Regions from separate parts of the Nostoc sp. UIC 10607 genome, predicted to be linked through region 2. Evidence: riboswitches for the same ligand, from Rfam matches in the RefSeq annotation. Region 2 holds a riboswitch; each other region holds the start of a gene.
The links. Region 2 has a riboswitch for cobalamin ahead of ACEYW6_RS22155 (DUF1636 family protein). Riboswitches for the same ligand answer to the same signal wherever they lie in the genome.

Region 1 (3,279 bases), on a different contig from region 2:
TAGACTTTTGTACTGAAGACTGCTACTTTCATGCAAAACCTCAAGCTGTATGCTCCATAATGTTCGACTACATGATACCTTGACAGTTAAAGAAGCAATGTCTACGACGGTCTATTTGGCATCGCACTTTTGAACATTGTCAGTGTTTAGGATTGCTTCTTGTGCAAGCGATTTCATAACTAAAGCAAAAATTTAGAATTCAAATTGAATGGGGAGTAGAGAGTGGTGTTAATTTAAGCTCAAACACTCAATTCCCCTGATGAATTGATAACTGCCAGAGTTCGATTTTATAACAGAGATGGCTATCAAAAATAGTGCGTGCTGCTAACCCTTCGACAATGGGCTTTTCCAGCCAGCGTTTGAATGCTAAACGACCGATCGCATGTAATGGTGGGACTGCGATCGCTACCAAATCTGCAATATATTTAACGGTAGTTAGCCCAAAAGTTCGAAAGTTATCAACACACAAGTCAATCGTTGGTGCAACTTGGGTGGAAATGTCCTCAGTCTTAATTAACTTGAATCCAGCCTGTTGCAAGGCCGCCTGAAGCTCACTAGCGACATGACAATTAGAAAAAATGCCCTCTCTATATCCAGCATCAGAGCGCATCATATCCGCAAGCAATAAATAGCCTCCACTATTTAATAAACGAGCTGCACCTTGAGCCAAATCGCCAACAGCAATATATTGGCTACTTTCACTGAACAGAACTAGGTCATAGGAGTGTGAGGTGTGAAAATCTTCAAATCTGGTTAAGTAAAAAGGCACTTGCCCGTTCGTATTCTTGATAAACTTCTCTTGTTGGAGTGCATCGGGTGCTAATCCCTCAACAATAAAGCCGCGATCGCACAAATATGCTGCGTTACCACCAATACCGCAACCTACATCAATCACAGTTTTGGTTCCCTCTGGAATAAAACTCAAAAGCTTGGCTGCATAGGCTTCTTGAGCCACACGCAGGCGAGTTAGGGTCAATTCCTCACCCTCAGTAGGTAGTGGTTCCCAATACCCGTAATGCAGATAAGAGGAATCTGTGAGTCCCATGTAATAATCTATCGCCGCATTTTGGTAGCGAGTTGGTTTGGAAATGTTGATTGATTTTGGTTTTTGCATTGAGGCTAAGTTTTAAGGCATTAAGCTTGGTTGAAATTCTTCCCAACGTTTGCAAACTTGTTCGTAGCAATCGGGTGGAGTAATTTTTAGCTGGTGTAAGAAATTGACCTCAATTTGAGGATCAGCCTTTAGCACCAGAAGAATATCTTGATGGGGATTGTATGTTGCAACTGCTGAGAGGATGGATGAAATCATTGATGAGCTAATTGATTGCGAGATTGTCCCACAACTCTGACGCGATCGCAAATAAAACCCAATCAGATCACAAGGAAGAAATTGGAGGGTGAAGGGAACCGTATCGAGACTTGTAATTGAAGGATGAGTAACTTGAGTATCAACATCACAAATTACAACCCCCCGCCCAAATGACTGAAATCCTTTCCATGCTGTGTAACCTATTACCAGCAGATTAGTGTGAATAAAGCTGTTTTGCCAGTAGCCAAAATTTCCTTGCCAGATACTCTTTTCCGGTCGCATTTGCTTCCTCCTATAGAACTTTACAACAACTTATGTTTAATTTTGCCCACTTATTTAGTGGTGGAATCTTTGCCAAAATACCCGTTTTCAAAGGTTCAGGTTGTTCTGAGCAAGACAGTAAACCATTAGACTTGTGTAATATTGACTTGCACATTCCAGTACAGCAGATGCACAGCCATCAACGGGTAAATCGCCAAACAGATAGGTTGATTTCCCTTCTGCTGTAAACGCAATAACACAAGAATGGTTACAAGCACTCATGCATTTTGCTCTGGCTCTAAGTTGACCATCCCCTTACAGCGTGAGCTATTTACATGAAAATAGTTGTATTAGCAACAATCAACTAAGCTGATGCGCGTCTAAAGTATATAAACACTCTTGATGGTCGTTAACTGTTGATTGTTGACGGTTAACAGTCATCAGTCATCAGTCATCAGGTAAATGTACAAATTAAATGCGTAACAGCTTAGTAGTACCAATACTTATGCCTAGAAAAACTAGCACAATTGATAGCTACACTTAGAGGTGCAATTTATACCATAAATTAACTGTCTATCGTCTCGTAGCAAGCCATAATCTGTAGCGAATCTCTGGCTCTTTAAAGAAGTGAGACTGACTAATAGTAGAAATATTTATACTTTTGTTCATCTGTACCTCGCAGACGTGTAGAACTTATAAGTCAACTTCGGCGGGCATTCTGACTCTGAGACATAAGTCTCATCACAGCTGCGGGACAGCGCCGGACTTACACCGGACTTTCCCCGTTTCCTCTAGTGGCTGACCTCTACTAGAACCGAGTGAATTTTTTAAGTATATCACCGTTCAATAGTTCAGACAGTTTTTTCATGGCTCTATATAAATACATCTGTGGGTGTCATTGACTCACTAGGTAATTGCAGTAACCACGATGATGGTAAATGTCTTTGGCTTGGGCGTTCCCGAAGCATTCCGTTACGCAGATAAAGCGATAATGTTATAGTAGTATAGGAAATATGGTAAAATTTACCTTACTTCATACCATTTGAATACTCAAATGTGTGAATAATATAACTGGAGAGGTGTCCGAGCGGTTCATGGTGACGCACTCGAAATGCGTTTTGGGGAAACCCAACGGGGGTTCGAATCCCCCCCTCTCCGTTTAAAAGATTTCTAAAGAATTGGACAAAGCGATAATGTTTGGCTTCATAGCTGGCAGGTATGATTATTTGCAAGTATACGAGATTATACTTCAGTATTTACTTAGCCAAATGTTACCCAAACTACACTAAAATATACACCGTTAGTATAGATTTTTGGGATAAACTAATGCCATTGTGTGAGGAGTGAACGATGGCAAATCGCAGCATGGCGAGAGTGCTCTCATTTAGTTTTATCAGCATCTGTTTATATCTGGGCATTAGTATAGGAGTCGTTATCCGGCTTGGGCAATCACAGCGATTAAACGCTGCGACTACACCCACTGAGCCTGTGCAATTTCCATTAGCTATCCCTGAACTTACGCCATCAACAACAGAAGAACAAACCTTTCCAGACACTATTACTATCAAAGCCGTTGGAGATATTATTCCCGGCACTAATTTCCCTAACCATAGATTACCTCGGTTTCGAGATCAATTATTACCAAAGGCAGTGAGAACTCACTTGCAAGGATCTGATATCCTGTTTGGTAACTTTGAAAGTAGCTTAAC
Region 2 (3,279 bases):
ACAGATAGGCAAGCGTGCCTTCTAGCACATGGGGACTTTTGAACGTCGGATTCGTGCGGTTAAATTGGGTTGCAATCCCAAAGTCAATAATTTTGACAACGCCAGTATCCAGATTAAAGACTATGTTTCCAGGGTTGATATCTTTATGAATGATATTGGCTGCATGGATTCTGCCAAGAATGTCGGTGAGGGCGATCGCAAGACCTAGAAAAGTGGATAAAGGCATCGGGCAGAAGATATCTGGGCGCTTGTGCATCCATTGCTCTAAGGACTCTCCTCCAAAATCTTCTAAGATAATCACCAGGGTGCGTTGATAGTCCTGCTGGTTGTATGCCTTGACAACTCCTTCCAGATTGAGGGAACGAATAATTTTATATTCCTGTCTGTAGCGAGTCAGTTCTTGAGGTGAGGGATAATCAAACTTTAGCATTTTTACGATGATCCCTACTCCATCCTCTCTAATGCCTCGATACACTAGAGAATTAGAACTTTCGTATATTTTGTTTTGGATAAAAATACCAGGTAGAGCGATCATAGAGCAACTCTTTAGAGAATAATCTGGCATAATCCAAACTATACAGCAATCTAGCTATCTACATCTTTCATCTTCTGAGGTTTTATTTGGTTTCTTTCGTTCATTTCTAGCCAGTTGCAGAGTGATGGCGTTCACTTACGAGCGCTGTATCAATTATGTAGAGCGTTTCTACAGCACTCATTTTACAACTGGCATAGCACGGAACACCAGAAGCGCAAAGTTTTGCCCTATCCCTCGTACAACTTCTTCACTGTCCCGTTATGGTGATATGGTTGAGTCGATGGGGGATAGTCGGTTAAGGTTTGAGTGTCATCGGGACTGAATTTTTGCGACAACAACCATAAGTTGTCCAAGATAACAACCAATAGTTGACCAAGACTGTCACTTAAAGGATAATGTGGCCGAAATTAAAGCATAAAGTGACCGCAAAGCAGAACTGAGTAGGAAAAGTGTTTAAGAGATTTGAATGCGATCGCCGCAGATTGTGTGCAACGAAAAAATAAGCATTTCAGCTTGATCAGGGCGGCCACTTTATCCTTTAAAAACGGCCATCTTATCCTTTAAGTGACAAGCAGTTACAGATAAGGACTTTCCAACAATGGACGTAACTGGATTCGAACCAGTGACCTCTACGATGTCAACGTAGCGCTCTAACCAACTGAGCTATACGTCCTTAACCACACGATTATTAATAATAACACATATTTTCTTGATAAAGCAAGATAAAGGTGTAAATCCATCTTACTAAGAGAAGTACCATTCGACCCTGGTGTATGATCATTGAGGTTATTCGGTTCTGGTAGGGGTCAGCTACCAGAGGTAACGGGGAAAGTTCGGTGCAAATCCGGCGCTGTCCCGCAACTGTGAATTAATTTGAGATTTGAGATTAGCAAACTAAGTAATCCCAAATTCCAAATTGAGTGAGTCAGGATGCCCGCCGAAGTAGATTGATCAGTTCCCCATTTCTGCGAGGTACAGATGACTGCTACTGCACATATTTCCCCAACTAATCGCTTTGGTGTTCCTGACCACACTTTATTTGTTTGCAAAACCTGTGCTAGCGTTTGGCAAGATGGAAAACGTTTAGGTGAAAGTGGTGGCGAACAACTACTACAGCAACTTCAGCACTTGGCACAAGATTGGGACTTGCGAGATCAATTCCCAATTCAAGAGGTTGAATGCATGAGTGCTTGTAATCGTTCCTGTGTAGTTGCCTTTGCTGCCAAGGGCAAATTAACATATCTATTTGGTGATTTAGCCGTTGATGGCAGTGCATCTGCGATACTAGAATGTGCTAGTCAATACTATGCCAAAGCAAATGGTTTACTCCCTTGGTCAGAGCGTCCAGAAGCCCTGAAAAAGGGCATATTGGCAAAGATTCCACCTTTATCTCAATGATGCGAGTTTTAATTTTGGGTGGTACGGGAGATGCCGCAGAACTAGCTGCCAAAGTGGCGACTATCCAAGGGTTAGAAGCAATCACGTCTCTAGCTGGTCGCACCCGTGAACCATCAGTTCCGTTGGGCGATTTACGGGTTGGAGGCTTCGGTGGTGTGGCTGGATTGGTTAGCTATCTCAGAGCAATGCAAATCGACTTATTAATTGATGCAACCCATCCTTTTGCTACTCAGATTTCCTTCAATGCGGCAGATGCTGCAACGGAAGTCGGAGTACCCCATCTGATGTTAATTCGCCCGCCTTGGGAAAAAGGAAGTGGCGATCGCTGGATTGAAGTTGACAGCATTGAAGCCGCAGCAGCATCTGTAGCAAACCAGGCACAGCATGTATTTTTGACAGTTGGGAGGCAAGAACTCGCCGCCTTTGCTCATCTAGAGAAAATATGGTTTTTGATGCGGATGATTGACCCTCCTACCGATGATGCTTTAGTACCACCAGGAATGATATTGTGCGATCGCGGGCCCTTTAGCCTCAATAACGAAAGACAAATCCTGATTCATAACAAGATTGATACCATAGTAAGTAAAAATAGTGGTGGCGATGCAACAAAGCCTAAGATTATTGCAGCGCGAGAACTGGGTGTGAAGGTTGTTATGGTAAATCGTCCAGCCATACCGCCAGGAGAAAAGGTTACTGATGTTGATGGTGCTTTAGCATGGCTATTTGACAAGTTGGACAACTAGTGAAAGAAAGTAAAAGCCGCCAATCAGACTTTTAGCAGTGCTAGGATTTATCCTTGGGAATTGAGCCTTCAATTCCTTCAACATACCAATCCATCGCCAGTTGTCCCCTATCATCCAACACCTTACCCTTTGGCACTCGCACCACCCCTTTTTGGTCTTGCACCGGGCCATCAAAAGGATGTGCACTACCCTGAATAAACTCATCGCGCTTTGCATTCACCAGTTGTTGCACATCCGCAGGAATCGCCTGATTCATGGGGGAAATATCCACCATTCCTTGACCAATGCCATCCCAAACCTCTTGAGACTTCCAAGTATTACTCATTACAGCCAAGGCTTTATCTATATAGAATTTGCCCCATTTGTTAATAGCTGATGTCAGATGGGCTTTTTGACCAAACTTACTCATATCAGTGTTGTAGCCAAAAGCATAAATCCCTTTTTCCTCAGCCAATTGGACAACTGCACCAGAGCCAGTATGCTGCGTTAGTACATCTGCACCTAAATCGACCAAAGCTTGAGCCGCTTCTCTTTCTTTGGCTGGATTGTGCCAACTTTGTACCCAAAGTACCTTAACTTTTGCTTGGGGATTTGTTAGCCTTA
Region 3 (3,279 bases), on a different contig from region 2:
GTTACATATTGATATATTTCACGTCCGGATTTCTGCTTGCTGTCACCAACATAAATGTGATAACCCTCCACAGTTCCATTGTCAGCCTCAATGCTGACACCGAGCAGAGTAATATCACTTTTGCTATGCTGGGCGCAGGATTTTTCGCAGCCGCTGAAGTGGATATTAACAGGGCAATCTAGAATGACGCGAGTTTCAAGATACTCTGCTAATGCCAATGCATGATCCTTGGTGTTCGTAGCAGAAGCAGCACAACCCTTTTTTCCAGAACAGGCAACTAATGCACTCTTGATGTTGGTTGCTGAGAAATCTAATCCTAAGCAAGCAATTTCTCGCTGGACATCGCCAACCCATTGCTGAGGAATATCAGTTAGCAACAAATTTTGCCAAGGGGTTAGCCTGAGAGTTCCACTGCCATATTTTGCTGCTAAATCTGCTAAACCCCGCATCTGTCTACTCTCCAATCGCCCAAGGGGCAAGACAACACCAAGGTAAAATAAGCCTTTCTGACGTTGGGGGTGGATGCCAATATGCTGATAGCTAGCATTTGACCTCTCTCCCAAACCCTCTCTTTGCAAAAGAGTAGAGAATTTCTCCCCCTTCCCTTGCAGGGAAGGGGGTTGGGGGGTTAGGTCATTTCTTGCTTCACTGCATAAAAGAGGGAAAGGTAGACGCTGCTTAACTTCCTGGAGATAATTTTCACAACCCAAAGTATTCAATAACTCTAAGAGACGTAGCCGACGCTTACTTGTAGTATTACTATGAGCTAGATAGACATCTGTCAACGCTGCCAAAACGGGCAAACATTCCTCTGGTGGTAACAATATTCCCATATCGCTGGGCGGTTGACCCTTTGTCCCTACACTGAGAGAGAGGCGGAAGTAAACATTACTGTTAACTAAGACAGCAGCAAATAGGATATCATTCAAGCGATCGCACACCCGAATTATCCCACCACCATCAAAGCAAACGCTAAATTTTGCTGACAGTCCCGAAAGGGCCGGATGTGCAGCAATATAATGATCCCAACCTTGGACAAAAGGGCGAGTGTCGATTAATTCTTGCGGGTCGATACCAGCAGTAGGGCTGGTCATAATATTACGAATATGGTCTACAACAGGATTGTGAGAACCGAGTCCTATACTCTGTAAATACTTTAGAACTTCAGTATTTATCCCCTTGTGGATTTCGCGGACTTGTAGATTAGCTCGATTAGTCACATCCAGATAGCCGCCACCGTGCTGTTCTGCTATATCTGCGATCACACGGCACTGCTGACTACTAATAATTCCACCTGGTATTCTAATGCGAGATAATATACCATCTGCGGCGGGTGTAGCATAAAACAAGCCAGGACAAGTGGCAAATCCAGAAAGCAAACTTGGAACTCCTTCCCCGTGCAACGCAGGGAGTAGACGCTGAGTGTGTATTGAGGACATCTTGAGGGTTGGCATTCTGACTTGGGTGATCCCATCACAGCTGCGGCACAGTCCCGGAATTTCACCGGAGTTTCCCAACTCCAAGCTTTAGTAATTTAGCACGAGAAGGTAGTCAGAAAATTTAATGCTTCATAAATTTTGCCATTTGTAAGCTGTAACTAGCAGATTGCTTCATCAGTTGGATCTGCGATCGCAAAATGAAACGTTGGCAGAAGAAGCGATCGCTAGACATTACAATATAACAATTGAGCTATTCAAAAACATAATTTTGGGCCACTTTCCAATAGCGCGAGAACCGCTTCAGGTCAATATAGCCATCATATTCAAAAAATGGTTCTACCTCAAGCACTTCCACTGCTATAGAACCCTTTATTTGATTGCAGATATCATCAAACCGGGGACTGGGACTGTTGGCTGCGACGACTAAATTCGCATCATGTTCTTTAGCAAAAGCTAAAATTTCTTGTGCCACATTACCGCGACGGATAACAACAGGTAACTCTAGCAAGCATTCGTATATGAAGGTGAGACGTTTGATACTCAGTTTCCATTCATCTATCAAAGCCTCGTCCCAAACCCAGATAGCTGGGACATCGGGATATTTTTGCAATACAGGGTTGTATGGACTGAGGCAATCTCCATGTATCCAAACAATCGGTTTATTCATACTCCCACTTCTGATAATAAAGCTTCCATAGCTTCCCAAGAAAGTCCTTGTTGAATATAACGGGGTGCTTCAGGATTGTAAGGACTGGCTACTCGGTCAATGTTGAGGATGTTTGCTCCATCTGGCAAAACTGGTACATCTGCATCAAATGCCGTAGGGCGCATCAAAGAACTGGAAAAGCCTTTGAAAACAGCAATGGTATCTTGCTCATCAGCAATTTCCACCGTTACAAGTAGGACTTCTTGGGGGCGTTTAGCGGTGTATTGTTCCAGTCGCTTGCCAATGGAATTCATGTTTTTAAAATTAGAGGTACTGTGGGCAGCAAAGATTACTGTGGTGTGGCTGAACGTCCCTGCTTGCCCAGCTTAATCAGAACAAAATAGCTTAAGTAAAGCACATAAATTACTAAACTAGTTATGCCAAGAAAACCTAAGAACTCAGCCTTGCTATTAGCATGGAAATATTCTTTGAATAGCAACGGAGCTTCAAACCAGACACGACAATAGGCAGTCTTTAGCATATTGGCAGAAAAAGCACAACCCAAAAAAGGGATAAAGGCTAGTGCACTCAAAAAACAATAAACAGTTGTAGCCCAGCGCCAAGAGGTAAAAATCAATTTCAAAGAGCCACTAGTTTGATACTCAATTTCATCATTAATATCCACCCAGAACCACAGCGAAATCGGGATCAAAATCTGAGCTATCAACCCAGAGATAAAGCTAACTGGATACTGGGCAATCATTAAGTAAATAGTGATTGCCATTAGGCTTGATACTCGCCAATATATAGCTAACAAGCGTTGTATGCCTTCTGCTTTTTGCACAAATGCCCAAATCAGGAGAATTAGCGGAATAATTACCAGGAATAATACTGCCAGTCGATAATCAATCCAGACGAAAGGGCGAAACCAAACGTTATAGTCCATAATTTTTCTCAAACGATAAATAAAACATTTTTAACCAAGAGCAAGTATCTATAACTGACAACCCTGTAAGCTATTAGCTAGCAAGTAGTCTATCTATATTACATAACAGTTTAATCAAAGCACAAAGCTTAGTGTCTAGCCTCAAGACTGTGCTCTAACTTCTTTGTACAAGCAAGTGGCTCCTCAATTCATTACTATTTCACGAAATTTATACTATAAACACGATTGTAGGGACATATAGAATGTCA

Region 1: another riboswitch for cobalamin. It lies ahead of ACEYW6_RS07175 (DUF1636 domain-containing protein); the one in region 2 lies ahead of ACEYW6_RS22155 (DUF1636 family protein).
Region 3: another riboswitch for cobalamin. It lies ahead of cobG (precorrin-3B synthase); the one in region 2 lies ahead of ACEYW6_RS22155 (DUF1636 family protein).

The regions. Positions count from the first base shown of each region.
Region 1 is NZ_JBIQNW010000005.1:230,754-234,032, reverse strand. It holds gene ACEYW6_RS07190 (2-hydroxyacid dehydrogenase) at 1-32, opposite strand, end outside; gene ACEYW6_RS07185 (methyltransferase domain-containing protein) at 248-1,114, opposite strand; gene ACEYW6_RS07180 (hypothetical protein) at 1,127-1,591, opposite strand; partial or broken gene ACEYW6_RS07175 (DUF1636 domain-containing protein) at 1,602-1,858, opposite strand; cobalamin riboswitch at 2,261-2,404, opposite strand; tRNA gene ACEYW6_RS07170 (tRNA-Ser) at 2,644-2,728, shown strand; gene ACEYW6_RS07165 (CapA family protein) at 2,921-3,279, shown strand, end outside.
Region 2 is NZ_JBIQNW010000029.1:70,352-73,630, forward strand. It holds gene ACEYW6_RS22145 (PAS domain S-box protein) at 1-535, opposite strand, end outside; tRNA gene ACEYW6_RS22150 (tRNA-Val) at 1,135-1,208, opposite strand; cobalamin riboswitch at 1,310-1,492, shown strand; gene ACEYW6_RS22155 (DUF1636 family protein) at 1,514-1,933, shown strand; gene ACEYW6_RS22160 (cobalt-precorrin-6A reductase) at 1,933-2,676, shown strand; gene ACEYW6_RS22165 (BMP family ABC transporter substrate-binding protein) at 2,717-3,279, opposite strand, start outside.
Region 3 is NZ_JBIQNW010000034.1:42,083-45,361, reverse strand. It holds gene cobG (precorrin-3B synthase) at 1-1,439, opposite strand, end outside; cobalamin riboswitch at 1,428-1,560, opposite strand; gene ACEYW6_RS23770 (hypothetical protein) at 1,690-2,106, opposite strand; gene ACEYW6_RS23765 (hypothetical protein) at 2,103-2,399, opposite strand; gene ACEYW6_RS23760 (DUF3177 family protein) at 2,435-3,031, opposite strand; gene ACEYW6_RS23755 (hypothetical protein) at 3,274-3,279, shown strand, end outside.